3 regions of the Tardiphaga sp. 866_E4_N1_4 genome follow, and region 3 is predicted to be linked to each of the others. Evidence: predicted binding sites of a transcription regulator. Region 3 holds the regulator's gene; each other region holds the start of a gene.
What was found. Region 3 encodes PhoB, which activates phosphate uptake and scavenging genes when phosphate is short. Its sites were predicted from a motif close to TGTCATNNANCTGTCAT; they were not measured.
Positions count from the first base shown of each region.

Region 1: the regulator PhoB is predicted to act here: its motif matches at 6,442-6,458, upstream of AB8B20_RS06060 (RNA degradosome polyphosphate kinase).
Region 2: the regulator PhoB is predicted to act here: its motif matches at 6,128-6,144, upstream of AB8B20_RS07605 (glycerophosphodiester phosphodiesterase family protein).

Region 1 is NZ_CP197242.1:1,201,998-1,212,467, forward strand. It holds gene AB8B20_RS06040 (protein adenylyltransferase SelO) at 1-875, shown strand, start outside; gene rnd (ribonuclease D) at 977-2,125, shown strand; gene AB8B20_RS06050 (hypothetical protein) at 2,219-2,512, opposite strand; gene ppx (exopolyphosphatase) at 2,651-4,156, opposite strand; gene AB8B20_RS06060 (RNA degradosome polyphosphate kinase) at 4,169-6,370, opposite strand; gene AB8B20_RS06065 (DnaA ATPase domain-containing protein) at 6,528-7,205, opposite strand; gene AB8B20_RS06070 (CDP-alcohol phosphatidyltransferase family protein) at 7,252-7,806, opposite strand; gene purM (phosphoribosylformylglycinamidine cyclo-ligase) at 7,975-9,048, shown strand; gene purN (phosphoribosylglycinamide formyltransferase) at 9,020-9,712, shown strand; gene AB8B20_RS06085 (DNA/RNA non-specific endonuclease) at 9,751-10,470, opposite strand, start outside.
Region 2 is NZ_CP197242.1:1,524,468-1,534,937, forward strand. It holds gene AB8B20_RS07560 (response regulator) at 1-65, opposite strand, end outside; gene AB8B20_RS07565 (RAD55 family ATPase) at 68-1,555, opposite strand; gene AB8B20_RS07570 (hypothetical protein) at 1,766-2,017, shown strand; gene AB8B20_RS07575 (formyltransferase family protein) at 2,014-2,925, opposite strand; gene AB8B20_RS07580 (hypothetical protein) at 2,915-3,376, shown strand; gene AB8B20_RS07585 (NIPSNAP family protein) at 3,436-3,744, opposite strand; gene AB8B20_RS07590 (ArsR/SmtB family transcription factor) at 3,815-4,528, shown strand; gene AB8B20_RS07595 (alpha/beta fold hydrolase) at 4,599-5,606, shown strand; gene AB8B20_RS07600 (GCG_CRPN prefix-to-repeats domain-containing protein) at 5,794-6,054, shown strand; gene AB8B20_RS07605 (glycerophosphodiester phosphodiesterase family protein) at 6,175-7,419, shown strand; gene AB8B20_RS07610 (trimeric intracellular cation channel family protein) at 7,429-8,061, opposite strand; gene AB8B20_RS07615 (hypothetical protein) at 8,184-8,453, shown strand; gene AB8B20_RS07620 (twin-arginine translocation (Tat)) at 8,477-8,788, opposite strand; gene AB8B20_RS07625 (hypothetical protein) at 8,888-9,181, opposite strand; gene AB8B20_RS07630 (hypothetical protein) at 9,215-9,589, opposite strand; gene AB8B20_RS07635 (acyl-CoA carboxylase subunit beta) at 9,688-10,470, opposite strand, start outside.
Region 3 is NZ_CP197242.1:4,656,753-4,667,222, forward strand. It holds gene pstS (phosphate ABC transporter substrate-binding protein PstS) at 1-735, shown strand, start outside; gene pstC (phosphate ABC transporter permease subunit PstC) at 883-1,881, shown strand; gene pstA (phosphate ABC transporter permease PstA) at 1,883-2,728, shown strand; gene pstB (phosphate ABC transporter ATP-binding protein PstB) at 2,725-3,552, shown strand; gene phoU (phosphate signaling complex protein PhoU) at 3,581-4,294, shown strand; gene phoB (phosphate regulon transcriptional regulator PhoB) at 4,387-5,091, shown strand; gene AB8B20_RS22530 (GcrA family cell cycle regulator) at 5,195-5,704, opposite strand; gene AB8B20_RS22535 (aspartate aminotransferase family protein) at 6,151-7,377, shown strand; gene argF (ornithine carbamoyltransferase) at 7,377-8,315, shown strand; gene AB8B20_RS22545 (aminoglycoside phosphotransferase family protein) at 8,323-9,132, opposite strand; gene AB8B20_RS22550 (Hsp33 family molecular chaperone) at 9,262-10,260, shown strand.

The DNA of each region.
Region 1 (10,470 bases), 3.5 Mb from region 3:
CCGATTATGTGATCAACAGGCACTATCCCAACGCAGCCGAAGCCGAACATCCCATTCGCGCCTTGCTCGATGCAGTGATCCGCCGTCAAGCCGAACTTGTCGCACGCTGGCTCCATGTCGGCTTCATCCATGGTGTGATGAACACCGACAACTGCTCGGTATCCGGCGAGACCATCGATTACGGCCCCTGCGCCTTCATGGACGCCTACGATCCCGCGACGGTGTACAGCTCGATCGACGAGATGGGCCGCTACGCCTATGCGAACCAGCCGCGCATCGCGCTGTGGAATCTGACGCGCTTCGCCGAGACGCTGCTGCCGCTGATCGACAGCGACGAGAAGACCGCCATCGAGATCGCGCAGGCCGCATTGGGCGAATTCTCCGATATTTTCGACACGGCCTATCAGGCCGGTCTCCGCCGAAAGCTCGGGCTGTTCACCAGCCAGCCGGACGATGCCGCATTGGCGCAGGATCTGCTGACCGCCATGACCGCCAATCAGGCCGATTTCACCCTGACCTTCCGCCGCCTCGGCGCCGCCGCGGTTGACGCAGACAGCGACGAAGCCGTCCGCGGACTGTTCATCGATCCGACGGCGTTTGACGCCTGGGCCGTGAACTGGCGGGCACGACTCGGCCGGGAGTCGCAGGACGCCGGTACCCGCCATCAGGCCATGCAGACGATCAATCCAGCCTTCATCCCCCGCAATCATCGCGTCGAGGCGGTAATCCAGGCGGCCCTGGCCGACGACTACGCGCCGTTCGAGAAATTGCTGGCGGTGCTGGCGAAACCCTATGAAGATCAACCGGAGATGGCGGATTACGCCGAGCCGCCGGAGCCGGATCAGCGCGTACTGAAGACCTTCTGCGGCACCTAAACACCCTCATTCTATCGGAGCAGACCTCCAATCTGCCCGAAACACCTTGACTCAACAGGTTTTTCGGCCGAACGCCTTGGCAAAAGCGTTATGGACCGTCCATGGAACTGATCACGACCACTGCCCAGCTGACCGCCGCGTGCGAGCGACTTGCCAAGCACCCCGTCATTACGGTCGATACGGAATTCCTCCGCGAGACCACTTATTACCCGCTGCTCTGCGTGGTCCAGATGGCCAGCGCGGAAGACGCGGTGGTGATCGACACGCTTGCCGAAGGCATCGACCTCACGTCGTTCTTCGACCTGATGGCCAACGAGGCCGTGCTGAAGGTCTTCCATGCCGCGCGGCAGGACATCGAAATCATCGTGCACCGCGCCGGCGTGGTGCCGCATCCGATCTTCGACACCCAGGTCGCAGCCATGGTGCTCGGCTACGGCGACAGCATTGCCTATGACCAACTCGTCGAACGCGTCACCGGCCACCGCCCCGACAAGACCCACCGCTTTACCGATTGGTCGCGCCGTCCGCTGACCGAAGAGCAGTTGCACTACGCCGTCTCCGACGTCACGCATCTGCGCGACGTGTTCGCCAAGCTCGATGCCGATCTGAAGAAGCGCGACCGCAGCGACTGGGTCAGCGAGGAAATGGAAATTCTCACCTCGCCAAAGACCTATGATTTCCATCCCGAGCGCGCCTGGGAACGGCTGAAGACCCGCGTCCGCAAGCCGAAAGAGCTCGCAGTGCTGATGGAAGTCGCGGCCTGGCGCGAACAGGAAGCACAGAGCCGCGATGTACCGCGCTCACGCGTGCTGAAGGACGATGCCGTCGGCGATATCGCGACCCACGCGCCGACCTCACTGGAGAAACTTGCCAATCTGCGTTCGCTGCCGAAGGGCTTTGATCGCTCCAAGTGGGGCAGCGACATTGTCGCCGCCGTCCAGCGTGGCATCGCCCGCGATCCCGCCACATTGCCGAAGATCGAGAAGCCGCGCGGCAATTCCAATGGCGCGGCCACCGTCGAACTGCTGAAAGTGCTACTACGCATGACGTCGGAACGTCACGCCGTCGCCAGCAAGGTCATCGCCACGGTCGACGATCTCGAGCAGATCGCCACCGACGACAATGCCGATGTCGGCGCCCTGCACGGCTGGCGGCGTGAGTTGTTCGGCGAGGCCGCCCTGGCGCTCAAGCATGGCCGCCTTGCATTGGCGATGGAAAAAGGCCGGGTGATCCGGGTGGATCGCGCGTAGGCTGCGTCGTACAAGGTAGCGTTCTATTGCCTGTCGCAAACAGCAGGACGGGGCGCACTACTCCTCGCCCTGCGAGACGCAATGACGATCGTTTTACGCCGCCGATCTGTTCTTGATGGCTCCGACGATTGCCGTCAGCACCGCACCTGCGACACCGCCTCCGGCCACCTGACCGATTAGCGAACCGATATCGGTGGTTGCCGATGCGTTTGAAAGCATAGGAATCAGCATTCCGAGAATTTGACCGCCAACGCCGCCACCTATTGCACCCGCGATCGTGTTGCCGAGTGTACCAAGGTCGACAGACTTCGATGCACCACCAGCAACATTTCCGCCAATCGCGCCGCCAATCAGTTGAACGATAAGGTTGATCAGAAGGGCTGACATTTCGATTCTCCCGGTCCGGAAATCGTATGTACTTGCCGCGTGGACCAAAACGGCCGCACCGGAAAAGAGTATACGCACGGAAACCGAGAGTCACGCCGCGGTGCAATCAGTAGTGTCATTCAGAATGAGCGACGGTGGCTATCGCCTGACGATCGTCCCGGACTTCCCCACTAATCGTGCCAGCTGCTTGAAGCGGCTGCCGACGCGGTCGGCGACGAGATCGACCATGCGATGCTCGAAGACGAGCATCATCTTGCGATCCTTGGTGGCGAAATGCGTGGCGGGCAGCACGCCCGGCCGCGCCGCCGAAATGAGATGCGCGACCCTGAACAACGCGCCGAGCAAACGGGCGCGTTCGACCTGCGCCGGCGAGACAAGCGCGCGGACCAGCTCCGGGGGCTCGTTCTCGGCGCCGAATCCTGCGTAGCGGTAGTACACACAGAGCGCGAGGAATGCGCGACCGTGATGATCGACCGAGCCGAAATTGCCGTTCGTGATCAGACTGAGCGTCTGCTCGCCGCGATGATCCGGGTGAACGCGCCAGCCGATATCGGACAACAGACACGCCACTCGGCGCAGCCGACGATCCTCGTCGGTCTCTTTGAGCTTGGCGACACGGGCGAACCGATCACTCCAGTCGCTCAGCTCCTGTGCGTGGCGGGCCGAACGCGACAGTAACTCGTTCATCGTCTGCGCGGCACCGACCAGACCATCTTGCATGCGCTGTGCTTGCGGCAGCATTTCGTACAGCAAGCCTTCACGGACGCCATAGGTCGAGAACACGATAGTCTTCGGCTTGGCGGTGCGAATGACGTATTCAAGCACGAGCGCCGCGTAGACCAGCAGCGGCTGACGCTGTTCGGCGATGGCTTCGATGTTGGCAAGAATGTTGGCCGTTGCCAGCCGGCGCAAGCGGCGGACGAAATCGAGCGCTTCGGTGGCCGGGATCGAATAACCATGCATCACACGTAGCGGATAGCCGCTCTGGATGATGTGCAGCCGGGCAAGAGCACGCCAGGTGCCGCCGACCGCATAGAAATTGCGACCCACGCCCGCCTTAAGTTGCGCGACGTCAGCCAGCGCCAGCTTGACGATGCGTTCGGCCTTCTTCGGCGATTTTTGTGAGGCGTCCTGCAATGCGAGACTACCGAGCGGCAGCGTCACGCCCTGCCGGACCGCATTGCCTTTGACATCGATCAATTCGAGCGAACCGCCACCGAGATCGCCAACCAGGCCATCCGGCTTGTGCACGCCTGAAATTACGCCCAGCGCCGAGAGCTTCGCTTCGCGCGGCCCCGATATGATCTGGATCTCGCAGCCGCAGATTTTCTCGGCTGCTGCGATGAAGGCAGGTCCATTGCTCGCATCGCGCGCCGCAGCGGTCGCGATCGCGTAGACGCGACCGACCTTCATGACCCTGCACAGCGCACGGAAACGCCGAAGCGCCGTCAGCGCCTTGTCGACGGCGTCCTTGGCTAGCAGTCCAGTGCTCTGCACTTCGCGGCCGAGACCGCACAGCGCCTTTTCATTGAAGAGCGTGACAAGGCTTCGCGTCAGCGTCTCGTAGACCACGAGACGCACCGAGTTGGAGCCAATATCGATGACGGCGACGCTGGTCGCGCGTTGATTGGCACGCGCTACCACGTTGCTGGTTCCTTACGAGGATTGGTGACGCTCCGAACGGCGGGTGAGCCGGCGCGGGGATGATTTCTCAAGCGACTTTCCACGGCCAGACAGACTCGGATTCGTCATGAAGTAATTGTGCACATTGAAGGGTTCCTCGCCCTTCGCTGCCTTCATACGCGTTGACGACCCGTCCGGCAACAATTGCCAGCTCTGTTCCGTATCCTTGAGATTGGCCACCATGATCTGCTCAAGCACCTGGGTATGCACGGTGGGGTTCTGCAGCGGACACAGAACCTCGACGCGGCGATCCAGATTGCGGGGCATCATGTCAGCCGACGATATGTATATCGCCGCTTTCGGGCTCGGCAGGCCATTGCCCATACCGAAGCAATAGATTCGACCATGTTCAAGGAAGCGGCCGATGATCGACTTGACGCGAATGTTTTCGGACAGGCCGGGCACGCCCGGCCGCAGGCAGCAGATGCCACGCACGATCAGTTCAACGGATACACCGGCATTCGACGCCTCATAGAGCGCATCGATGATTTCCGGATCAACCAGCGAATTCATCTTGAGCCAGATCGCACCCGGCTTGCCGCTGCGGGCGAATGCCGCTTCACCGCGGATGTGTTCGAGCATGCGTCCACGCAAGGTCAGCGGCGATACGGCCATCTTCTCGATGTCGCTCGGCTCGGCATAACCGGTGATATAGTTGAACACGCGTGCGGCATCGCGACCGATGATCGGGTCGGATGTGAAATATGACAGATCGGTGTAAATGCGCGCTGTGACCGGATGATAGTTGCCGGTGCCGGTGTGCACATAGGTCGTGAGCGAGCCGCCCTCGCGGCGCACCACCAGCGACAGCTTGGCGTGGGTCTTCAATTCCAGGAAGCCATAGACCACCTGGACACCGGCGCGTTCGAGATCGCGCGCCCAGCGGATATTGGCCTCTTCGTCGAACCGCGCACGCAGCTCGACGAGCGCCGTTACCGACTTACCGGCTTCGGCGGCCTCGACCAGCGTGCGGACAATCGGCGAATTGTTGGAGGTGCGATAGAGCGTCTGCTTGATCGCCACCACGTCCGGATCGCGCGCAGCCTGCTGCAGGAATTGCACGACAACGTCGAAGGATTCATAGGGATGATGGACAATCAGGTCCTTCTGACGGATCGCGGCAAAGATGTCGCCGCCATGATCGCGGACACGTTCCGGATGACGCGGCACATAAGGCACGAACTCGAGATCGGGCCGATCGAGTCGCGTGAGCTGCGAAACCTCGTTCATGGCGAGGATGCCGTCGACCAGCAGGATTTCGTCATCCGAAGTCGCCAACGCGCGCTGCACGAAGGCACGCAGTTCTGCCGGCATGCTGGCTTCGATTTCGAGGCGGATCACCGATCCTCTGCGGCGACGCTTCAGCGCAGTCTCGAACAGCCGGACCAGATCCTCGGCCTCTTCTTCGACTTCGAGTTCACTGTCGCGGATGATGCGGAAGGCACCCTGCCCCTGAACAGTGTAGCCCGGGAATAGACGCGCGATGAACAGGCCGGTGGCCTGTTCCAGCGTGATCAGGCGGACCGCGCCGTCCTTGCCGGGGGTCGGCAGGCGGATGAAGCGATCAATCTTGCCGGGCATGCGGATCAGCGCATTCATCGTCTTGCCGTCGGACACCCGCGACAGATGCAGCGCGATGGTGAAGCCCAGACTCGGAATGAACGGGAACGGATGCGCCGGATCGATCGCCAGCGGCGTCAGCAGCGGGAAAATGTTGTGGAGGAAGTGGTCCTCGATCCAGGTCCGGTCGGCCTTGCTGACCTCCTTGCCGTCGAGCAGCACGATTCCGACATCGGCCAGCATGCCGCGCTGGTCGCGCCAGATCGCCTGCTGGTCGCTGCCGAGCTTGGAGACCGCGCTGTTGATCAGCACCAGTTGCTCGGCCGGGGTCAGGCCGTCCGGGCTGCGCTCGCTGATTCCCTCGCGGACCTGCGCCTTGATGCCGGCGACGCGGACCATGAAGAATTCATCAAGGTTGTTTGCGGAAATCGACAGGAAGCGGACGCGCTCCAGCGCCGGATGGCCCGGATTGACGGATTCCTCAAGAACGCGGCGATTGAAATGCAGCCAGGACAGCTCGCGATTGATGAAGCGCTCGGGACCCGACGCGACCACCTCTGCCGGCTTCGCTTCGCCCTTTTTCTCTTCAATAACAATCTCTTCTGCGGAGTCCATGAGGCAGCAATCCATCCAGTTCAAGCAGCGCTATAGTGCCGACAAATCACAGCGGACATTGCGTCAGTTGCGTGACGCTTCGATGACATTGAGGAACCTGCCTGCCGCGCCGTCAAGGCACGGTGTGACGCGCCGCGTTTGACGTCCAAGGCTTAAGTCAGGCGTCGCGCAGCAGTTCCGCAGCCAATGCACGGGTCACCGGCCGCCCAAGCCGGAGCGCCTCGCTATCCAGCAATTCCACCGTATGGCGGGCGGCGGCGAATGACCGCTCGATGCGGCTGGCCACATAGCTGACCACGCTCTCGTCGATGCTGAGCTGGCGATCGGCACAAAATTTCACGATCAGCGCCCGAAACAACCCGTCATCCGGCGGCAGCAAATTGACTACCGGGATCGCACGGAGCCGCGACCGCAGATCGCGCAACTCGACCTCCATGGCGGCCGGGGCGACCCGCGCCGTAATCAGCACATAGGCGTTGTCCTGACGTGCCAGATTAAGAAGGTGGAACAGCGCCCGCTCGTCGAAGGCACCGGCATTGAGATCCTCCACCACCAGTGCGTTGGTCACCAACTCAGCTGGAACCGTCGCAGCTGTCAGGCTGTGCGCCATGGTGGAGCGCGCGCCGGCCTCCTCGGCCCAGATCGCTGCCAGATGGCTCTTGCCGGACCCCTCCGGGCCGACAAGGAGCATGACCCGGTTCGGCCAGTCCGGCCAGCAGTCGATCAGTCCCAGCGCCTCGGCATTGGCCGGGCCCTCAAGGAAGTTGTCGCGGGACAGACTCTCCGCATGGGGCAGCGCGAACGCCAATTGACGGGGTTGGACGCGGGCGACCACGCAAATACTCCTGCCGGCTCGGCCGGCGAACGTCACGAATACCGGTTTACCGGGGCTCTTGACCGGGTTCGATGGTGCTCATGTGTCGCATCCACTCGACGAGATAGAAGGACACAGAGAGCAGCGTCAAGACGGTCACAAAGCCCATTAAAATCAAATCGTAAGGCGAGGATTTGAAACCAAATCCGAGAGCAGCAAGGACCAAGGCTGCGAACGCCACCTGCGCCACCGTATTGAGCTTTGACACCATCAGCGGCTTCATCGGGATCGGCTTGCCGAACAACCATGACACAATCACGGCGCCCACGATCATGATATCCCGCGACACCACGAGAATCACGATCCAACGCGGAACTGCCCCCCATATCCCCAGGGAGACATAGATCGAGACCAGCAGCGCCTTATCGGCCAAGGGGTCGAGCAGCGCACCGAGTTCGCTGGCCATGTTGAAACGCTTGGCGAGAAAGCCGTCCACGGCATCGCTGACCCCCGCAATCACGAAGATTGCAAAGGCGATTTCCATCTGGTTCGAGGCAATCGCCCAGACAATCACGGGCACCAGCAGGATACGCCCGAGGGTGATTAAATTGGGGATACTCACGCGGCGCTTCCCGGCTCCGGCCTGTTTCGCAATCCGAGCTTGGGGGCTCCGACCGGCTTACCGCCTACATAGTAATCGGGATAGCGTTTACGAGCCATTGCGCAGGCGGGGATTCCGACGTAACCAGCCGAAAATACACAGTTTCGCAGCTCCGGCAGGATACCCGGCATGACCGACCAGAAAAAAGGCCTCACTTACGCGGACGCGGGCGTCGATATCGATGCCGGCAACCGTCTGGTGGACCTCATCAAGCCGATGGTTCGCGCAACCGCCCGTGCCGGCGCTGACGCCGAGATCGGCGGCTTCGGCGGACTGTTCGACCTCAAGGCCGCCGGCTTCAAGGATCCGGTTCTCGTCGCCGCCACCGACGGCGTTGGCACCAAGGTCAAGATCGCTATCGAAGCCGGCATCCATAACGGCATAGGCATCGATCTCGTCGCCATGTCAGTCAACGACCTCGTGGTCCAGGGCGCCGAGCCGCTGTTCTTTCTCGACTACTTCGCCTGCGGCAAGCTCGACCCAGAAGCCACCGCCTCAATCGTCGCTGGCATCGCAGAGGGCTGCCGTGAATCCGGCTGCGCGCTGATCGGCGGCGAAACCGCCGAAATGCCCGGCCTCTACAAGGACGGCGACTACGACCTCGCCGGATTCTCGGTGGGTGCTGCGGAGCGCGGCACGCTGCTGCCGACCAAGGATATCGGCGTGGGCGATGCCGTCATCGGCATGGCCTCGTCTGGCGTCCATTCCAACGGCTTCTCGCTGGTCCGCAAGATTGTCGAGCGCACAGGCCTCTCTTACGCCGACAAAGCGCCGTTCTCGCCGGTGATGACGCTTGGCGGTGCGCTGCTGACCCCGACCCGGCTCTATGTGAAATCCTGCTTGCGCGCGATCCGCGAGACCGGCGCCGTGAAGGGCCTCGCGCATATCACTGGCGGCGGCTTCACCGACAACATCCCGCGCGTGCTGCCAAAGAACCTCGGCGTTCGCATCGACCTGCCCTCCCTCACCGTCCTGCCGGTGTTCAAGTGGCTAGCAAAGGAAGGCGATATCGCCGAACTCGAGCTGCTGCGCACGTTCAACTGCGGCGTCGGCATGATCGCCATCGTCAAGCGCGAAGCCGTGCAACAGGTGATGGACATCCTGCGCGAGGGCGGCGAGACCGTGTCGCTGCTCGGCGACGTCATCGAAGCTGAGGGCGACGAGCGCGTCGTCTATGACGGACATCTCGAACTCGACCTGTGAGGCCGTGATGCGTCGCGTCGCCATCCTGATTTCCGGCCGCGGGTCGAACATGACCGCATTGATCGAGGCCGCCGCCGCAGATGGCTTCCCGGCCGACATTGCGCTGGTGATTTCGAACAAGGCCGACGCTCCCGGCCTCGCCACTGCGCAGGCCAATGGCGTCAAGACGCTGGTGATCGAGAGCAAGCCGTTCGGCAAGGATCGCGCCGGCTTCGAGAAGCTGCTGCAGGCGACCCTCGACGAGCACAAGATCGAGCTGATCTGCCTCGGCGGCTTCATGCGCCTGTTCACGGCGGAATTCGTGCGACACTGGTACGGCCGGATGCTGAACATCCACCCGTCGCTGCTGCCGTCCTTCCCCGGCCTCGATCCGCACGGCCAGGCATTGCGCGCCGGCGTCAAGATTTCCGGCGCCACGGTGCATTTCGTCATTCCGGAGACCGATGCCGGCCCGATCGTGATGCAGGGCGCCGTGGCCGTGGCCGATAACGACACCCCCGACACCCTCGCCGCGCGCGTGCTCGACATCGAGCACAAGATCTATCCGCAGGCGTTACGACTGTTGGCCACCAACAGCGTCGGCATCACCGGCGACACCTGCACCACCAGTACCGGCGCCAGCGCCAGCCGCGACGACACGCTGATCTCGCCGACAGTGATCTAACGTTCGGGGTCGCACTGCCATGCAGTGCAGCCCGCAGGTCAGATTACGACGTCGTCCATATCGTTGATCCGCCGGGTTCTTCGCGTCGATTCCAGCGTCCCGTGTGCATCGAACGGCTTCACCACCGAGAAATCCAGACCGGTCGCCTCCTCGATCGCCACGATCGTGGTTTGAATCCTGCGCTTGCGCATTTCATCCACGGTGTACGGCTTCAATCCGGAGAACACCTTGGCCTCATACAGCGCCTGGACATACTGGGTCTGCCCAACGATGAACGCCGCCGCGGCGATCTTGGTCGTCGTCTTTTGCAGCACCGCCACTTTCCAGAACGAGAGCGGCACCTTCCACAGTCCGCCCTTGCGACCCTTGCCATAATAGGGATCGTCATCGCGATAGATCGGTCCGGTAAAAACCGTCAACCGCTTCTCGGAGGTCTGCGCCTTATCCAGCAGATAGTCCTCGAGATTGCCCCAGTCGATATCGTTGTAGCTTTGCACCTGCGGCGCTGCATTGGTGTAGTGGAACGTATCCTCGGAACCCGCTTGGGCTTCCTCAAGACGTTCCACATCGTCGGATAGTGCGCTCCAGCATGGATCGAGCAGACGGACCTGATGCCCCCGGCTGAATTGAACTGGATCGTTACCCTTGGCCTTTTCGTAGAAGGCACCGTCCGGCTGATACTCGTCCGCGATCCGCGCGTCGCGCCGCCACGTATCCTTTCGCTTACCGGGATGGATGAGTTTCCCCCCGGCAATGTT
Region 2 (10,470 bases), 3.1 Mb from region 3:
CTCAACAGGACTTCGAGCCAGTCGGCGATCGCCCATTCGTCCTCGACAATCAGGACAGTTCGCACCGCTATTCTCCAGTCAACTTAAGATCCGTCGATGGAGTTGGTGCAGGTCCCTGACTAGAAATGTCCCTGAGGATGCGCTCCGCGCTCTGGAAATCGGCATCGAGAACGATGCCGCCGTCGAGAATTTCAAAGCGGCGCATGCGCATATCGGTCCGGCGGTCACGCGATTTCAGAATGGTCATCAGACGATGGTTTTCCGAGCGCAAGGCTGCGAGATGCAGCGCGATGATGTTCTCGGCAACCGCGGAGAGACCCGTCTGGTTGACGCCCTTGAGCGGCTGCCCGGGTGTCATGCCAGCGTGGTCCGTTTCTGCGGTTGCCAGCGTGGTAACACCGAGTGCGCGCAACTCGTTGCACAGCGCCGACAAAAAAGAGCCGATGCGCTCCTTTTCGTCGGTGAGCTTCGAGAAGCCTTCGATGCCATCGATCACCAGACGGCGCACGCCGTACTGCCTGATGGTCGAGAGCAGCTCGGTTGCGACCTCGTCGAGCACCGCTTCTGTCTGCGGGCGCCACATCAGCGTGACCTTGTCGCCCCGCGATTTCAGCGGCAGCTTGAGGCTGTCGGCCTTGATCCGCAGCGCCATCGGATTCTCGTGAAACCCGAACAGCATCGCCGGTTCATTGGCGGGACCGCCGGTCAGGAACTGAAGACCGGCCGTGGTTTTGCCCGAACCGGAAGGCCCGAGCACCACCGTCACCGAATGCGTATCGACGCCGCCGCCGAGCATCTTGTCGACGCCGCCAATGCCGACCGAGACCATCGGACCGTCGGCGCTGTCCCAAACGCTCGGTGTCTCCAGCAGCGCCTCGATACGCGGATAGATGGCGTGTCCATTCTCGGTGATGCGATAGGAGTGCTTGCCGCCCATGAACCAGGTGCCACGCAGTTTATGGACCTGCAGCGAACGCTCGGCACGGCGGCCGTGCAACGAGGTCTGCAGCTCGATCAGACCGTCCACCATCGTATGCTCAGGCGGATGCGCATCGGCGTCGAAGGCGCTGGTCAGCAGGAACATGGTGCAGTTGCTGAAGGCAGCCTGGGTCTGCAATTCGTGGATGAATTTTTTCAGCTCGAGTTCGGAGCGCGCCTTTTCGTGCACGGTGATGAGACCATCGAGCACAAGGATGCTGGCCTTGCGGGTACGGACCTCACGGCGGACCACGTCCAGCAGTCCGCGCAGCCCGTCGTCTTCCAGCGTCTTGAAGGCGCCAACATAGGACATGCGGTCGGGAATTGCTGCTTCATCGAAGAAGGTCATCCGCCGCATGTGTCCGATCATGCGGGCGTGGCTTTCGGCAAGCAGCGTGATGTAAAGCGCGTTCCGCCCCTGGGCGGCCTGCGCGAAACAGATCTGGTTGCCCAGAATCGTCTTTCCGGCGCCCGGGGCGCCCTGAATGATGTAGATGCCGCCGTCGAAAACGCCCCCGCCCAGGATCGCATCGAGACCCGGTACGCCGGTTGCAAACCGGCCGTTATCGCCACTCATTCCGAAACTGCCCCTAACGTGTCACCTATACCGGTGAGATGTTGAAACGTGTCGGGGAGCGATGGGTTCCAAAGCTTTTTCAGAAATATTTCGAAACGCTGCCTCTCAGCAAGGCAGCATCCCGCTAATAGCACCCCCGAAACGGAACATCGGCCTTTACGGGCCATTTCTGTCCGGTCACCCTGACAACATCAGGCATGGAGGACGGAAATGGATCAGAAGCTGAATACCTGGACGTCGCAGCCTGAACTCGCCGGCAGCGATATGGCGTCGACGAATGACGGTTCTTATCATCCGGATTGCGGCGAAGAGCATGATCACAAGCCGACCAAGGCCATCATCGGCGTGGGGCTACTCGTGGTGCTGAGTTTCCTGCTCTATGAATTCAACGGCAAGGTGTCCAAGACGCACACGTCAGCGACGCCGCCCGCGCAGCACCAGAGCTTCGCGGCTAACCGCTAGGCTTCGGCAGCTTCGTCCGCAATAGCGCTTTCAGTCTCGGGCACGACGACCCGAAACTGGAAGCCGTGCAGACCGATGGTCGGCACGATGCCGAAATGGTCGGTGCCGAAGACTTTGACCCGATGCTGCAATTCGTCTTTCTCGATGCTTACCGGGATATCGCAGATCTGCTCATAGGCCTTACGCGTGTGACGCGTGGTGCCCCAGCGCAGCGCCCGCTCGATCAGCGGCTCCGGCTGTGTGGCCAGGACGCGTGCCATCCGCCAGAAAGTCTGGACCAGCTTCGTATAGGCAATCTCTTCCAGACCCGCGACACTGATGTCCGCCGGAATTGGGAACGCCTCGACATCCACGATCGGTCCGGCATCGACACGTGCAATCATGCGATGGACCGTGCAGCCGAAGTCGGTCGCATGATCGTAGAGCGCAAAATGTGCCGGGGCCCAGCCGGGATATTGCGGCGGGCCGGGATGGAAATTGTAGGCGCCAAAGCCAAGCTGATCGAGCACCGCGCCGGGGACTATCACGCCAGTGGTGAACGAAATCATCCGCGCCCGGCGCAGCCAATCGGGCTCGATCGCCGCCAGATCTTCAGCTGTGAAAACAGGAAGGACCGTCAGGGCCGGATTGTGACCACGGAGCAAAGTTGTAAAGACCGAGTGCTCAGCAGGACCCGTCAGGAGGATAATCGTATCGAACATTCGGGCTGCCACGCGCTTCTGCGAATCAATAATCGCCTCAGCGTCGCAGCCAGGCCTTAACATCTGATGAGCAGACCCGATCACGCTGCATTGCCACATAGGACGCGGCTCTGGATAGGACGCGGCTCTGGAATGGCACAATCTCTGGAACATGCACCTCATCTGACTGTTGTCTTGCCGCACAGGAGGACACGACATGGCGAACATTCCCAATCCCAATGATCCGTATCGTCCAAATCCCGCTGATGACATCCGCAATCCTGCGCGGCTCGACAATGAGCTGCAGGCCGATCCCGAACTCGCGGAAGGGCCAGCCAGCGGTAGCCGCATGGCTATTTATGCACTTGGGATTGTTGTCTTGCTCGGCGCCGTATTCTACGGCCTGAACAATACATCGATGAATCCGGGCGACGCGACGAAGACCGCATCCCAATCCGCCCCCGCGACGCAGGACAGCACGCCAAAGGCGCCGGCGCCAACCAACAATGTCGCGGATTCCTATTCGAAGCCGCCAGTAGCTCCCGGCGTGCGGGATGTGACGCCGACCAATAATCAGCCCGGCGTCACCACCGGTGCGGCACCTGCGAGATCGCAGGCCCCTCAATCGGCTCCGACCGGCACCGAGATCGACAGCTCGAAGGGCGGCGCGCCGAAGTAACGGCGCGACGGGCAGACAAAGCTGCGGACAGCAATGTCCGCGGCTTTGTCGCGCGTGGACTATGCGGTCACCTGGCGCAGGAATGTGCGCTCTTCCGCCAGAATGAACTGGTGCTCCTCGGCCGAAGCAAAATTCGCAACGCCGTCCGCGTCGCTCCGCAGTCTGGCGCGATACGCCTCATAGGCCGCGAGACTCGGAAACGAGATCAGGCCGAATGCGACGTTGTTCGTTCCTTCATGGGGCATCCAATAGCCCTGCAGATCGCCACCGCATTTGGGAATAATCGTCAGCCAGCGCTTGGCATAGGCCTCGAACAATGTGCGTTTGAACGGATCGATCTGATAGCGAATGAAGACAGTGATCGTCATGGCGGCTCCCTCTGTAGATGCCTGGATATAGCCGCTTGATCGACTGTAATACTTCGATTAGCGTCGAAGTATGAAAGCAGGTCCGGACATCGCCATGGTCGCCGCACTTGTTGGCGACCCTGCACGCGCCAATATGCTGACGGCGCTGATGACGGGCCGTGCGCTGACCGCGAGCGAACTCGCCCAGGAAGCCGGGATTACGGCACCGACCGCGAGTTCACACCTTTCCAAACTCGAAGCAGGCGGCTTGATCGAGCCGGAAAAACAAGGGCGCCATCGCTATTATCGCCTCACCGGTCCCGATGTCGCCGGAGTGCTGGAAGGTCTGGCCGGCTTGGCAGCCCGCGCCGGCCATCTCCGCGTTCGCACCGGGCCGAAAGAACCCGCATTGCGCCGCGCACGGATTTGCTACGACCATCTCGCCGGCGATCTCGGCGTGCAGATGCTCGACAGTATGCGGGCACAGAAGCTGATCCGGCAGACCGAGCGGGTCATCGAACTCACGACCCAGGGCAGCCGGTTCGTTACTGAAGAATTGAGGATCGATCCGGCGACGCTGACTCATCCGCGCCGGCCGGTCTGCAAGGCCTGCCTCGACTGGAGCGAGCGGCGCCATCATCTGGCCGGCACACTCGGCGCCGCCATCATGACCTCATTCACTGCCATGAAATGGGCGGCCAGAGACCCCTCGCCCGGCAGCCGCGTAGTGCATTTCACCCGTAGCGGTGAGAAGCGTTTCGAGGCATTGTTCGGCACCACCGGCGACGCCATCCGGAAAACGTGAAGACGCCGGCTTACCTTCGCCGCAATGCAGCCCGAAACCGCGCCGGACCTTCCTTCTCCCGGAGCCCCCGATGAACCGCCTGCTGCTCACTGCGCTGATTGCAACCCTGCCGTTCACCTCATCGCAAGCGGCCGAGCCTCCTGCGGCACGCGAGCCCTACGGCATCGGCCTCGAAGGTTTCCCCTATCCCTACCCCGTCAATATGCTGCCGCTGGTCAATGACGGCGAACAGCTGCGCATGGCCTATATGGACGTGCCATCGACCAAGCCCAATGGTCGAACCGTCATACTGCTGCACGGCCGCAATTTTCCATCGAGCTACTGGGCGCCGGTGATCGGTACGTTGAACGAGGCAGGTTACCGCGTCGTGGTCCCCGACCAGATCGGCTTCGGCAAATCATCGAAGCCATCAGGCGATCTGCATTTCGACACCCTCGCCCGTAACACCGTCGCGCTGATGGATCACCTTGGGATCGCGAAATTCGACATCGTGGCGCATTCGCTGGGCGGCATGTTGAGCGTGCGCATTGCCCGCGCTTATCCCGATCGCATCGATCACCTGCTGCTCGCGGCGCCGATCGGACTGGAAGACTATCGGCTCTATGTGCCACCGACGCCGACTGAGAAGATCCTGGAGAACGAAGACAAGCTGACGGCGGAAGGTTACCGCAAACAGCTCGAGGTGAACTATTCGCTGAAGATGCAGCCCGACCAGGTAACTCCCTTCATCGACGCGCGTTTCAACATCAAGGGGTCGCCGGAATATCCGCGCTGGCTGCGCGCCTTCGTCAGTTCGGCGCAGATGATCTATCGCGAACCCGTGGTCCACGAAATTCCGCTCATCGCCCTGCCGACCCTGTTCATCATGGGCGCCGACGATCACAACGCACCGGGCAAGCCGAATGCGCCGGAAGCGTTGCGGCCGAAGATGGGCCAGAATGCCGATCTGGCCAAGGCGCTGGCGGCGAAGATGCCGAACGCGAAGGCCGAGTTGCTTCCGGACGCGGGCCATATCGTGTTTCTCGATGCACCGGCCAAATTCAACGAATTGATGCTGGGCTTCCTCGCGGCGAAGTAGCAACTGCCGCGCACTGCTACGCGGATATCCCGAAACATTCATGCTGTATTCAGATCGAATCGGCTTAATCGTGCTGTGCAGCGTTGATCCCCAGCAATTTTCTTGCCCGTAAGAGTCCTGCAGCGGGTGATGCGATGCCATCATTATTCTCTGCGCCGCATCGCGGCACCATCGAGGGAGAACACGAATGAAGACGATCTTTGCTGCGGCTCTGTTCGCCGTCAGCGTCGGAGGCCTTAGTGCCGCCAATGCAATGCCACTGGCACCACTCAGCGCAGCCGAGACGGCTGGCGTAATCCAGGTCGCTCAAGGCTGTGGCCCCGGCTATGCCCGCGGTCCCTATGGCGGTTGTCGTCCGATGTTCCGTGGTCCGCCGCCGCGTGGCCCGGGTTACTGCCCCCCCGGCTTTTTCCGCAATCCCTACGGCCGCTGCATCCGCCGCTGGTGATCGCTGCACAATCCTGACGACGAAGACCCCGCCTATGGCGGGGTTTTTTGTTGCCCACGCGCCGGTTACAGCCGTCACACGAAGATGACAGAATGGCACTTCGCTATTCTGGAGATCGTCATGTCGCGCGCTTTGCGTCGTCTCATACTGGCCGGGCTGCTCGGCCTCTCATCGCTGACGACCGGCCGCGCCGACACCATCGCACTGCCCGAGCCGCAGCTGGGTCCGCGGCCGTTCTATCTCGTCGACAAGATGAAAGACGGCCCGCTGAAGGCAAAGCTCAGCACCTGCACCGGGCCGTTTCGCAAGAGCGATTTCTCCATCGCCCATCGCGGCGCGCCACTGCAATTCCCCGAGCACAGCCGCGAGTCCTATCTCGCTGCGGCGCGCATGGGCGCCGGCGTGATCGAATGCGACGTGACCTTTACGAAGGACCGCCAGTTGGTCTGCCGGCATTCGCAATGCGACCTGCATACGACCACCAATATTCTCTCGGTGCCGGCGCTGGCGAATAAATGCACGCAGCCCTTCAGCCCTGCCGATCCCGCCACCGGCAGGAAGGCGTCGGCGAAATGCTGTACCAGCGACATCACGCTGGCGGAGTTCAGGACGCTGACAGCGAAGATGGATGCCGCCAACACATCGGCGACCACCGTTGCCGACTATCAGAACGGTACGCCGCGCTGGCGCACTGACCTTTATGCCAGCTCGGGCACACTGATGACCCATGCCGAGAGCATCGCGCTGATCAAAAGCCTCGGTGCCAAATTCACGCCCGAGCTGAAGGCGCCGGAAGTGCCGATGCCGTTCGACGGCGATTACAGCCAGGAGAAATACGCGACCCAGATGCTCGACGAGTATCGCGCCGCCGGCATTCCGCCTGGTGACGTATTTGCCCAGAGCTTCGATCTCAACGACATCAAGTTCTGGATCCGCACCGCGTCGGACTTTGGCACACAGGCGGTTTATCTCGACGGCCGCTATGAAACACCCGGCTTCGATCACATGCGCGCGGAAACGTGGAAGCCGTCCATGGCCGAACTCAAGGCTGCCGGCGTCAAGATCCTCGCGCCGCCGATCTACATGCTGCTGACGCTTGATGGCACCAACAAGATCGTGCCCTCCCCTTATGCCAAGGCAGCGCGCGACGCCGGGCTCGATCTGATCACCTGGTCGCTGGAGCGCGACGGGCCGCTCGCAAACGGCGGCGGTTTCTTCCATCGCTCGATCAAACCCGCCATCGATCGCGAGGGCGACACGCTGACGGTGCTGGACGTGCTGGCGAGAGACGTCGGCGTGCGCGGTGTGTTTTCCGACTGGCCGGCGACGACCACGTTCTATGCGAGCTGCATGGGGCTGCGCTGACGCAGAGCGCTATTTGGCGTCGCTGTCATAGACGAATTTCGGCATCTCCAGCTTCAGCCGGATTGCCAGCAGGCGGAATACTAAACCGGTCACGGCGGCGACCAGCGTCACGAGATCGGGACTGAATCCGTATTTGATGCCGCCGATACAGAGAAGCCCCGTGACGATCGACACGCTGGCATAGAGTTCGGCGCGAAACAGCAGGGGCACGTCGTTGCACAGCACGTCGCGGAGCACGCCGCCGACGCAGCCGGTGATCATGCCGGCCACCACGACGATCAGCAGCGGCTGATCCATGGCGAGGGCGATGTTGCAGCCCATGATGGTGAAGACCACGAGGCCGATGGCATCGAGCACCAGAAACAGCGCGTGAAAACGATGCACGACCCGTGCGAGCCCGATGGTCAGCAGCGCAGCGCCGCCGGTCAGCAGCAGGAGATACGGGCTCTTCACCCACCACAGCGGGTAGTGCCCGAGCAGCATGTCGCGCACCGAACCACCGCCCAGCGCCGTGATGCAACCGAGCATGGCGACGCCAAGCCAATCCATCTTGCGTCGCCCGGCCGCCAGCGCAGCCGTCATCGCCTCGGCAATGAGCGCGATCATGGCGAGCGGAAACAGCAGGGCTTCGGTATGGGGCATGGGACTCGTCGGCAGCGGATGACGGCGACCTGTAACACAAATCCGTGCATGCGGTGACCGGCGGCGGACAAATCCCCGCCATCTTCCTGAGCCTCCATCACAACCTCACAGCAGGAGGTGTCATGACCCGTCTGTTTCTCACTTTCCCCATTCTACTCATGGCTGGCGCGGCCTTGGCGGAGGACGCGCGGCTGTCCATGCCCTATTACGGCAGCGCCACCATGAATGCCGATGACAGTCTGGTGCTGCATTTCACCCGCACGGTGGACGGCAAGCCGGCTGACGGCTCGCAGACCTTTGCCCCCGGTGATCGCAGCTATGACAACGTGCGTCGCCACCTGAGCGGCATTGAACCCGGCCAGACCAAACCGCTGACGCCCTGGAGAGACTGAGCGTCAGCACAAACGGGCTTGCCCTACCAGTACCGGCGGCGCCAGTAACGACGGCGGACCCGATAACGGCGACGCCAGCCCCAATGCCGGCGGCGATAGCCCCAGAACCGGCGACGCCGCCAGCCGCGGCGACGCCACTGGACTTGCTCGGGCTGGAGACGATCGACGTCGTCCTGCGACGCCACCGCAGGCTGCGGTTCGTTGCCCGGTTTGTGGTTGTCGAGCGGATTGGTCGGCAGCAGCGGCGCGGCCTGAGCCTGCGTGATGGCCTGAGCGGCCAAGCCGACGCCCGCGGCAAAGCCGAAGGCGATCTTCAGAAAATGACGGCGTTCCATCGCGATCCCTCCTGATATCCGTGAGGGCATCAGGATCGGACCAGCGGCATGAATGGAAACTGAATGCGCGCGGGAACTCGCACATTCAGCATCTCGCCGTTATCGAAAACCTGCAACGAGCCCGACCACCTGACCATCGAGGCCGTTGAAACCATGATATCCCCGCGCCTCGCAGGGATCGCCGTCGTTACGTCCGCCGCTCAGCCACGCCACGCGGGCGCGCCCGGCCGACCATTTCACGAAGGGATCGACGCCCGCCGGCGCGGTAAACTTGCAGCCGTCATTGCGATGATGGATGACCAGCGTGCGCGGCAATGCCGAGGGCGAGCCGACGATCGACATCACATTGCTGCCGCCACCCGACTCCGCACTGAGAAAGCCCGAGGTCAGCACCAGCGCATCCGGCCGCGCGCCGCGCGCAATCCCCTAGGCGGCACGCTGCGTGCCGCGGCTGGTGGCCACCACCGTCACCGGACGCTTGATCGCGGCCATGTATTGCACCGCGCTGGACAGATCAGTCCCCGCATCGACCACCAGCACCGCCAGCCCGCGCGCCGCATAGGCGCTGCGGGTTCGCACGAGCTGATTGCCCTTCAGCCCGTTGATCTCGCCATGTTCGCCCGGATTGATGGCACCGCTGCCGCCCGGCATCAGGATCACGCTCGCGCGCGGCGATGCGGGTTTGATCAGCACCGCGCGTGAGCCGCCGATGGTGACGGTCTCGTCGGCGAGAGCGCCGGTGCTCGCGAGGCCAACGAGCATGGCAAGAATGCTGAAGATCCGGCTACGGGCTTTCATCATCATGCGCATCCTCGCAGGTCCTTGTCAGAGACGAATGCTACCACAAAGAAAGGACATCAACGTCGACCGCTATGGCGTCATTGATGAACCTGGTCCCCTCACAACGGCATATTGTCGTGCTTCTTCATCGGCACTTCCAAATGCTTGTCCTTCAGCATTGCCAGCGCGCGGGCGATGCGCTTGCGGGTGGAGTGCGGCATGATCACGTCGTCGATATAGCCGCGTTCGGCGGCCACAAACGGCGACAGGAAGCGGTCTTCATATTCCTTGGTGCGCGCAGCGATCTTCTCGGCATCGCCGATATCCTGGCGAAAAATGATTTCCACCGCGCCCTTGGCGCCCATCACGGCGATCTGTGCGGTGGGCCAGGCGTAGTTCATATCGGCGCCGATTTCCTTCGAGGCCATCACGTCGAACGCGCCGCCATAGGCTTTTCGCGTGATCACCGTGACGAGCGGCACCGTGCACTGGCTGTACGCGAACAGCAGTTTTGCGCCGTGCTTGATCAGGCCGCCATATTCCTGCGCGGTGCCCGGCAGAAAGCCCGGCACATCGACAAACGTCACGATCGGGATGTTGAAGGCATCGCAAAAGCGCACGAAGCGCGCGGCCTTTCGCGAGGCGTCGGAATCCAGCACGCCGGCCAGCACCATCGGCTGGTTGGCGACGAAGCCGACGGTCTTGCCGGCGATGCGGCCGAAACCGGTGACGATGTTCTTGGCAAACGTCTCCGCGATCTCGAAGAAGTCGCCCTCGTCCACCACCTTGAGGATCAATTCCTTGATGTCGTAGGGCTTGTTCGGATTGTCGGGGATCAAGGTATCCAGCGAGTAATCGACGCGCTCGATGTCATCAAAGCTGGGCCATTCCGGAACGCCGGC
Region 3 (10,470 bases):
CCGATGGTGATGGGCGCGATCGTTCCCGTCGTGAATCTCGAAGGCATTGCCTCTGGCGAGCTGGTTCTCTCCGGCGAAGTGCTCGGCGACATCTATCTCGGCAAGGTCACCAAGTGGGACAACGCTGCCATCGCCAAGCTGAACCCGAAGCTGAAGCTGCCCTCGGCTGCCATCACCGTCGTTCGTCGTTCGGACGGTTCGGGCACCACCTTCAACTTCACCGACTATCTGTCGAAGGCCTCGGCTGACTGGAAGACCAAGGTTGGCACCGGTACGGCTGTCGAGTGGCCGGTTGGCGTCGGCGCCAAGGGCAATGAAGGCGTTGCCGGCAACGTCGGTCAGACCAAGAACGCAATCGGTTACGTTGAATATGCTTACGCCAAGCAGAACAAGCTGACCTATGCCGGCCTCGTCAACAAGGCTGGCAAGACCGTGCAGCCGACCGTCGCTGCCTTCCAGGCTGCTGCTGCCAATGCCGACTGGGCCAAGGCTCCCGGCTACTACGTGATCCTCACCGACCAGCCGGGCGAAGCGTCCTGGCCGATCACTGCGGCGACCTTCATCCTCATGCACAAGGCCCCGACCGACAAGGCGGCCTCGGCTGAAGCGCTGAAGTTCTTCAAGTGGTCGTTCGAAAAGGGCGACAAGGCTGCCGAAGAGCTCGACTACATCCCGATGCCGGACTCGGTCGTCAAACTGATCGAAAAGACCTGGTCGGCTGACATCAAGAGCTGATCTGGTGTGTGGGCGGAGGAGAGGGGCATCTCTCCTCCGTTTGCTGCAGGGCTGAATTTCTTTCTTCTTCTCTTCTGACTTCGCGCCCTGACAAGCCCCTCCAGGGCAATGCGTTTTGGGGTATTGTAACAATTACAGGGGACTGGCGTGGCAGACATGGCCGTACAGAGCTCTTCGATGGACGCTGCCGGACCTTATGATCGTGCGAAGGCTTTGAATGCCTTCAAGACGGGGGACCAGGCGTTTTATTGGATCACCCGCATCTCGGCGCTGTCCGTTCTGTTTATCCTCGGCGGCATCATTCTGTCGCTTATCGTTGGTGCGTGGCCGGCGCTCCGCGAATTCGGCTTTTCGTTCCTGACGACGCAGCGCTGGGCACCGTCGGCTGATCCGCCGGTGCTGGGAGCGCTCGGCCCGATCTACGGCACGATGATCACCTCGGTGATCGCGATGGCTATCGCCATTCCGGTCGGCATCGGCATCGCGATCTTCCTCACCGAACTGTGCCCGAACTGGCTGCGCCGCCCGATCGGCATGGCGGTTGAGCTTCTCGCCGGTATTCCTTCGATCATCTACGGCATGTGGGGCTTCTTCGTGCTCGGCCCGTTCCTGGCCAACCACGTGCAGCCATTCATGATCAACGCCTTCGAAGGCGTCCCGGTCCTCGGCGTGATCTTCGCCGGCCCGCCGTCCTATCTCTCGCTGTTCAACGCGTCGCTGATCCTCGCCATCATGGTGCTGCCCTTCATCACCTCGATCTCGGTCGACGTGTTCAAGACGGTGCCGCCGGTGCTCAAGGAAGCCGCTTACGGCGTCGGCTGCACCACTTGGGAAGTCGTCCGCAACGTCGTCATCCCCTATACCCGCGTTGGTGTGATCGGTGGCGTCATGCTGGCGCTCGGCCGTGCGCTCGGTGAAACGATGGCGGTGACCTTCATCATCGGAAACTCGTTCCGGATCACAGGCTCGATCTTTGGCCCGGGCACCACGATCTCGGCAGCGATCGCCAGCGAGTTCGCGGAGAGCGACGGTCTGCATCAATCGGGTCTGATCCTGCTCGGTCTCCTGCTGTTCGTGCTGACATTCTTCGTGCTCTCGGCAGCGCGTCTGATGCTGCTGCGTCTGGAAAAGAAGGCGGGCAACTAATATGAACCCGATTTACGCTTCACGCCGCCGCAACGACATGATCATCCGTGGGCTCTGCATGGGTGCCGCTCTCTTTGGCGTCACCTGGCTTGCGCTGATCCTGTTCACGCTGTTCTACAACGGTATCGCCGGCATCAGCCTGCAGATCTTCACCCAGAACACGCCGCCGCCCGGCTCCATGGAAGGCGGCCTGCTCAATGCCATCGTCGGTTCGATCATCATGACCGTCATCGGCGTCGGCATCGGCGCGCCGCTCGGCCTGTTTGCCGGCACCTATCTCGCGGAATACGGCAAGCACGACAAACTCACCTCGGTGATCCGCTTCATCAACGACGTGTTGCTGTCGGCCCCGTCCATCATCATCGGCCTGTTCGTTTATGGTGCGGTGGTGGTTCCGATGGGCGGCTTCTCGGCTCTCGCCGGTTCGCTTGCGCTCGCCGTGATCGTGATCCCCGTTGTGGTTCGCACCACTGAAGATATGCTTGGTCTCGTGCCGAACCCGCTGCGCGAAGCGGCCTCGGCGCTCGGCCTGCCGCGCTCCCTGGTCATCAAGCGGATCGCCTATCGTGCAGCCCGCGCCGGTCTCATCACCGGCGTGCTGCTGGCGACGGCGCGTGTCGCCGGTGAAACGGCGCCGCTGCTGTTCACCGCGCTGAGCAACCAGTTCTTCAGCCTCGATCTCACCAAGACGATGGCCAACCTGCCGGTGACCATCAACAACTTCGTGCAGAGCCCCTACGAGTACTGGAAGCAGCTCGCCTGGAGCGGTGCCCTGATCATCACCTTGACCGTACTTGCCCTTAACATTGGCGCGCGCATTCTCGGCGCCGAGAGGACAGCAAAATGAGTGAGCTTTCTGTGTCGTCTGGCGTTCCTTCCGTCTCGATGCCGCCGCCGTCGGCCCTGCAGGGCGAGACCCGTCCCAAGGTCACCGTGCGCGACCTGAACTTCTACTATGGCGAACACCACGCCCTGAAGAAGATCAACCTGACGCTGATGGCGAACCGCGTGACTGCGTTCATCGGCCCGTCGGGCTGCGGCAAGTCCACGCTGCTGCGCATCTTCAACCGCATGTATGATCTGTATCCCGGCCAGCGCGCCGAAGGTCAGCTCATGCTCGATAACCAGAACATTCTGGATCCGAAGCTGGACCTCAACCTGCTGCGCGCCCGCGTCGGCATGGTGTTCCAGAAGCCGACTCCGTTCCCGATGACGATTTACGAAAACATCGCCTTCGGTATCCGCCTCTACGAAAAGATCTCCAAGTCCGAGATGGACGTGCGCGTCGAGAGGGCGCTGCGCGGCGGTGCGCTCTGGAACGAAGTCAAGGACAAGCTCAACGCGTCGGGCCTCAGCCTGTCGGGCGGTCAGCAGCAGCGCCTGTGCATCGCGCGCACCATCGCGGTTCGGCCGGAAGTGATCCTGTTCGACGAGCCGTGCTCGGCGCTGGATCCGATCTCGACCGCGAAGATCGAGGAGCTGATCGACGAGTTGAAGGATCAGTATACGATCGCGATCGTGACCCATAACATGCAGCAGGCTGCCCGCGTCTCCGACAGCACGGCCTTCATGTATCTCGGCGAGTTGATCGAGTTCGATCAGACCAACAAGATCTTCACGTCGCCGACCGACCGCCGTACCCAGGATTACATCACCGGCCGCTTCGGCTGACGCGACATATTCGCGGGAGGAATTTGAGATGGCTTTTGAACACACCACCAAGGCTTTCGACGACGATCTGCAGGAGCTGACCCGTCTCGTTGCCGAGATGGGTGGCCTCGCGGAACGGCAGATCGTCGAATCCGTCGATGCGCTGATCCGCCGGGACGTCGCGCTCGGTGCGCGCGTCGTCGCCACTGACTCCGAGATCGACCAGTTGCAGCGCACGATCGAAGAGCGCGCCGTGCTGACCATCGCCAAGCGCCAGCCAATGGCTGTCGATTTGCGCGAGATCGTCGGCGCGCTGCGCGTCGCCACCGATCTGGAACGCATCGGCGATCTCTCCAAGAATATCGGCAAGCGCGTCAATGCACTCGACAGCGACTTCCATCCGCTGAAGCTGATCCGCGGCCTCGAGCACATGACCGACCTCGTGACCACCCAGGTCAAGGCTGTGCTCGACGCCTATGCCGCACACGATCTGCCCGCCGCGATGACGGTGTGGAAGGGCGACGAGGAAATCGACGCGATCTGCACCTCGCTGTTCCGCGAACTCCTGACCTATATGATGGAAGACCCGCGTAATATTTCGTTCTGTATCCACCTGATGTTCTGCGCCAAGAATATCGAGCGGATCGGTGACCATGCCACCAATATTGCGGAAACCGTGTTCTACATGATCGAGGGCCAGCAGATCCTCGACAAGCGCCCGAAGGGCGACATGACCACATTCGCGAATACGCCGACGGCCTGAAGCATGATCAGGAAAAGTGGAAGCCAGTCTTCCGCAAGGATCATGATTTAAAGACTTGTCGGACGTCACTGAGGGTATTGATCAAGATGGCTGTGAATGCACGCATTCTGGTTGTGGAAGATGAAGAGGCACTAACGACGCTGCTTCGCTACAACCTCGACGCCGAAGGCTATGATGTTGAAACCGTCGCTCGCGGCGACGATGCCGACACCCGCTTGAAGGAGCGGGTGCCGGATCTCGTGGTGCTCGACTGGATGCTGCCGGGCCTGTCCGGCATCGAACTGTGCCGCCGCTTGCGCGCACGGCCCGAAACCAAGGCATTGCCGATCATCATGCTGACGGCGCGTGGCGAAGAGAGCGAGCGCGTTCGCGGTCTCGCCACCGGTGCCGACGACTACATCGTCAAGCCGTTCTCCGTGCCGGAGCTCCTGGCCCGCGTGAAGGGCCTGCTCCGTCGTGCAGCTCCCGAGCGTCTCGCTACCGTTTTGGCATTTGGCGACATCGAACTCGACCGTGATAAGCGCCGCGTCGTGCGCTCAAGCCGTCCGATCGATCTCGGTCCGACCGAATATCGCCTGCTGGAGTTCTTCCTGGAACATCCGGGCCGCGTGTTCAGCCGCGAGCAGTTGCTCGACAGCGTCTGGGGCCGCGACATCTATATCGACGAGCGCACCGTCGACGTGCATATCGGCCGCCTGCGCAAGCTGCTCAACCCCGCCGGTGAGCCCGATCCGATCCGCACCGTGCGCGGCGCCGGCTACGCGCTGGATGATCGGTTCGACAAGGCGGCGGAGTAGGTATCTTCCTTCTCCCCGCAAGCGGGGAGAGGTTAGAAGCCCCAAACAAAAAAATGCCCGGCTCATCGCCGGGCATTTTCATTTGGTTTAGATACTTTCCAGCTCAGCGCGTCGGCTTCGGCACCGCGCGGCGGCGGTCGCTGGCCGGCTGATAGGCGATGCGCGAGTGATGCGCGCAATAGGGGGCGCCGGCCAGGGCCTTGCCGCCGCAGAAATAGAAGTCCGCGCTCGACGGATCGCCGATCGGCCAATGGCAGGTGGCTTCGTTGAGTTCGACCAGCGACAGGCGCTGGCTGATCGGCACGATGTTGTCATAGGCGATCGGGTCGGGCTCGGCCTCGATCTCGTAGTTATGGGCCAATGCTGTGTTGCCACGGGCCATCGGGCGGGCGACGCGCACCATCTGCTGTGCCGGGCGCGCCTTGCGCTGCCGCGGAGCTGCCGAGGAGGGGCTCTTGGCACGGCCGGACAGGCCAAGGCGGTGCACCTTGCCGATCACGGCGTTGCGGGTCACGTTACCGAGTTCCGCAGCGATCTGGCTGGCGGAAAGGCCGCCTTCCCAGAGTTTCTTCAACTGTTCGACGCGATCGTCGGTCCATGTCATTACCGTCATCGCCGTTTTCCCTTCGTGAGCGCCGGCCTGACCGGGCAGCGCTGCGAGTTGAGACTTCAAAAATCCCTGCGGTCAGAATCCTTTAGCGCTCACCGGGCGCGAATTTCGCGTCCGGCTGTTACGCCGCACTGGATGTGTCAAAAGGATCTACCGCCGCACGAGATGTCGTATCCGACGAGGCAAAAGCTACAATATGCCGTGACTCGCGCGCAAGAGTCGGGCATGCCGCGTCCACATGCTTCTGCAAATAAAGCTGCAAAATCGGCTTTTTCTGCGACTCCGTGTGACTCGAAAGCCGCAGTGCGCGGTTGACAGTCTTCACAGCACACATAGAATAATGCCCACGTGCCGCCCGAGAAGGGCGGCACGTTTCGTTTCTAGGGTCCGTTGTTCGATTTCGCACAGTTGTCATCGACGCGGCCGCAGTCTTTTCGATCGGATCGGTTATGACCAGCAACGCAACGTCTTCGCCCCTCTCTCAGGCTCACTTGCTGCCTGTTTTCGCGCGTGCGGATGTCGCTTTCGAGCGCGGTGAAGGCGCGTGGCTGATTGGAACCGATGGCGAGCGCTATCTCGACTTCACCAGCGGCGTTGCCGTGAACGCGCTGGGCCATGCGCACCCACATATGGTCGCCGCATTGCAGGAGCAGGCCACCAAGCTCTGGCACATGTCGAACCTGTTCAAGAGCCCGGACGGCGAGCGCCTCGCCGCGCGGCTGTGCGAACAGAGCTTTGCCGACTTCGTGTTCTTCGCCAATTCGGGTGCGGAAGCGATGGAATGCGCGATCAAGGTGACCCGCCACTATCATTTCTCCAAGGGCCACCCCGAGCGCACGCGCATCATCACCTTCGAAGGCGCGTTCCATGGCCGCACCCTCGGCACGCTCGCAGCGACCGGCGCTGCCAAATATCTCGAAGGCTACGGCACGCCGCTCGACGGCTTCGATCAGTTGCCGCTCGGCGATATCGAAGCGGTGAAGAAGGCGATCGGTCCGAACACCGCCGGCATTCTCATCGAGCCGCTGCAGGGTGAGGGTGGCGTGCGTGCGCCGAGCAACGCGTTCTTCGGCGCGCTGCGCGAACTCTGCGACAAGAACGGCATCCTGCTGATCTTCGACGAAGTGCAGACCGGCATGGGCCGCACCGGCGAGTTGTTCGCCTATCAGCGCATCGGTGTGACGCCGGATGTCATGTCGCTGGCCAAGGCGCTCGGCGGCGGCTTCCCGATCGGTGCGTGCCTCGTCACGGCGGAAGCGGCCGAAGGCATGGCGCCCGGCTCCCATGGTTCGACCTTTGGCGGCAATCCGCTGGCGGTCGCTGCTGCGAATTCCGTGCTCGATATCATGCTGAAGCCCGGTTTCTTCGACCATGTGAAGAAGATGTCGCTGCTGCTCAAACAGAAACTCGCGGGCGTGGTCGACGGCCACCCTGATGTGCTCAGCGAAGTGCGCGGCGAAGGTCTGCTGATCGGCCTCAAGGCCGTGGTGCCGGCTGGTGATCTCGTGGCCGCATTGCGTGACGCGAAGCTGCTGACGGTTGGCGCCGGCGACAATGTCGTGCGCTTCCTGCCGCCGCTGATCGTCAGCGAGTCCGAGATCGAGCAGGCCGTGCAGCGGCTGGAACAGGCCTGCGTGGCCCTCGGTTCATCTGCCAAGACGCAGGGAGCCGCGTGATGAGCACGTCACCGCGGCACTTCCTCGATCTCACGGCCGTGCCGGCCAGCGAGTTGCGCAATATCATGAACGCGGCTGCCGCCATGAAGGCGAAGCTGAAAGGGCGGGATGGCTCGAATGCCGAGCCCGATCGTCCGCTCAAGAACAAGACGCTGGCGATGATCTTCGAGAAGCCCTCGACGCGCACCCGCGTATCGTTCGAGGTCGGCATGCGCCAGCTCGGCGGCGAAGTCGTGATGCTCACCGGCGCCGAAATGCAGCTCGGTCGCGGCGAGACCATTGCCGACACCGCACGCGTACTGTCGCGCTTCGTCGACATCATCATGATCCGCATCCTCAATCATGACTCGCTGATGGAGCTCGCGGAGAATGCGACGGTGCCGGTCATCAATGGCCTGACGCGGTTCTCGCATCCCTGCCAGGTGATGGCGGACGTGATGACCTATGAGGAGCACCGCGGCCCGATCAAGGGCCGCACCGTGGCCTGGACCGGCGACGACAACAATGTGCTGATGTCCTGGGCGCATGCGGCCGAGCGCTTCCAGTTCAAACTCAATATCGCGACACCGCCGCAGCTGTCGCCGAAGAAGCCGTTCAAGGACTGGGTCAAGGCGGCAAACGCGCCGATCACCTTCAGCGACGATCCCGATGCGATGGTGAAGGGCGTCGATTGCGTCGTCACCGACACCTGGGTGTCGATGGGCGACAAGGACGGCGAGACCCGCCATAACCTGTTGAAACCCTATCAGGTCAATGCGCGCCTGATGTCACTGGCCAAGCCGGACGCACTCTTCATGCATTGCTTGCCGGCGCATCGCGGCGAGGAGGTCACCGACGAGGTCATCGACGGTCCGCAGTCGGTGGTGTTCGACGAGGCCGAAAACCGTCTGCATGCGCAGAAGGGCATTCTGGCCTGGTGCCTCAACGCGGTGGCGTGAGGCGCGATCAGCGATCGAGTTCTGTCGCGGCCAGCTCGGCCACCTGAAAGTCGATGCTCGCCGGATCGTCGTCGCCGAGGAACCATGCGGCCGAGAGGCCGGTCCATGCCAGGACCCATTGCAGCAAGCGATAGCGATCGAGTTTGGCCGCGTCGCTGACGACCTCGACACGCCGCTGGAAACGGCCTGGCAAGGTTGAGACCGGGCGCGTGGGGTCCGAGAGATCCGGGTTGGTGAAAATGTTGGCGAAGTCGAAGCCGCGCTCGCCGATGATGTGCTTCGGATCGATGGCAAGCCAACCACGCTCCCCGAAGTCCAGCACATTGTCATGGTGGAGGTCGCCGTGCAGTACGGTCACCTCGCGCGGGTCGTCCAGCAAAGCGTTGGCCGTTTCGGAACAGCGACGTAACAGGCCGCCATGGGTCGCTGCGGCCGGCGCGAGTTCGCGGAACCAATGCTGCAGCGGTACCAGCGGAGGCGGCGATTTTTGCCTTGGCCGGTGCAACCGCGCCGCCACGGCGCACAGGATGCGCGAGGCTTCGTCGTCCTGTCCACCACGCGCCATGTCGGAGAGCGAGGCCGGCCCTTGTGCGCGTTCCATCAGCAACGCGTCGTCATGGCGGGCCAGAACCCGCGCGGCGCCGTCGCCGTCCCACCATTCCAGTACCGCGCTGCCGGCGCGTTCGTCCTCGCCCCTGGCCAGTTTCAGCATCGCCGGCTGGCCCCGATGCAGGACTGGCAGCAAATATCCGGCGTGGGAGGTAATGGCCGTGCCGTCCGGGACGAGGTGCCATCGCCTAAGGTAGGTTTCAAACATCGTTCGCTTATACTTGGTAGATATTTCATCCGAGCGGGGGCAAATCGTCGCCGGATGCCTTGTATTCGTTCGGACATTTGCCCCTTTGCGGGGTTTCGATTTCAGCTCCTCGCCCTTACATAGAGCGCCATGACCCCATCAAATCCAAATCTCCAGCCCGACGCCCCCATCCGCGCGCCGTCCTCCGTTCCGGTCGATGACGCGGTGCTGCCCTTCGAGGTTGCCCCGCTCGATCTGCGCGGGCGGCTGACGCGGCTTGGCCCGGCGCTCGACGAGCTGCTCGCCAAGCATGATTATCCCGCGCCGGTGGCCAAGCTGCTCGGCGAGGCCATCGTGCTGACCACGCTGCTCGGCTCCTCGCTGAAATTCGACGGCCGCTTCATCCTGCAGACCCAGACCGATGGTCCGGTGTCGCTGATGATCGTCGACTTCCGCGCGCCGGATAAAATGCGCGCCTATGCGCGGTTCGATGCCGAGCGCCTTTTGCCCGGTCTCGGCACCGCGGCGCTGCTCGGCAAGGGCCATCTGGCGATGACCGTCGATCAGGGGGCGGATATGAGCCGCTATCAGGGGCTCGTCGCGCTTGACGGCGGTACGCTGGAAGATGCCGCACATGAATACTTCCTGCGCTCCGAACAGATTCCGACCAAGGTGCGCCTCGCCGTCGGCGAGGAATGGCGCAGCGGCGAGGAAGGTGGCCCGACACATCGCTGGCGCGCCGGTGGCATGCTGCTGCAGTTCCTGCCAAAGGCGCCGGAGCGCGTGCAGCGCGACCTCCATGCCGGCGATGCGCCGGAGGGCGCGGAGGTGGATGCTGTGCCGGAAGATGACGCCTGGGTCGAGGGCCAGTCGCTGATTGGCACCGTCGAGGATGTCGAGCTGATCGATCCCGATCTGTCCGGCGAGCGGCTGCTGTATCGCCTGTTCCACGAGCGCGGCGTCCGCGTCTTCGCCTCATCGCCGCTGCGCGCGGAGTGTTCCTGCTCGCGCGATGCCGTGTCCGGCATGCTCAAGAGCTTCGAGCCGCAGGACCGCGCCGACATGGTCAAGGACGACAAGGTCGTCGTGACCTGCGAGTTCTGTTCGTCGGTGTATGAGTTCACACCGCAGGAAGCGGGCGTGGAATAGGCATTCGCCCGCGTCACGCCCCGCTGTCATTCCCCGGCACACCAATTGTTGCGGCGAGGAAACTCAATCCACACTCGTCATTCCGGGGCAGGACGGACCGCGAAGCGGACCGGACTGAGCCCGGAATCTCTAAGTGTTTTGCGGTGAACAGGTCGGGATTCCGGGTTCGCCTGCGCGAAGGCGCGCAGCCGCCCCGGAATGACGAACGTG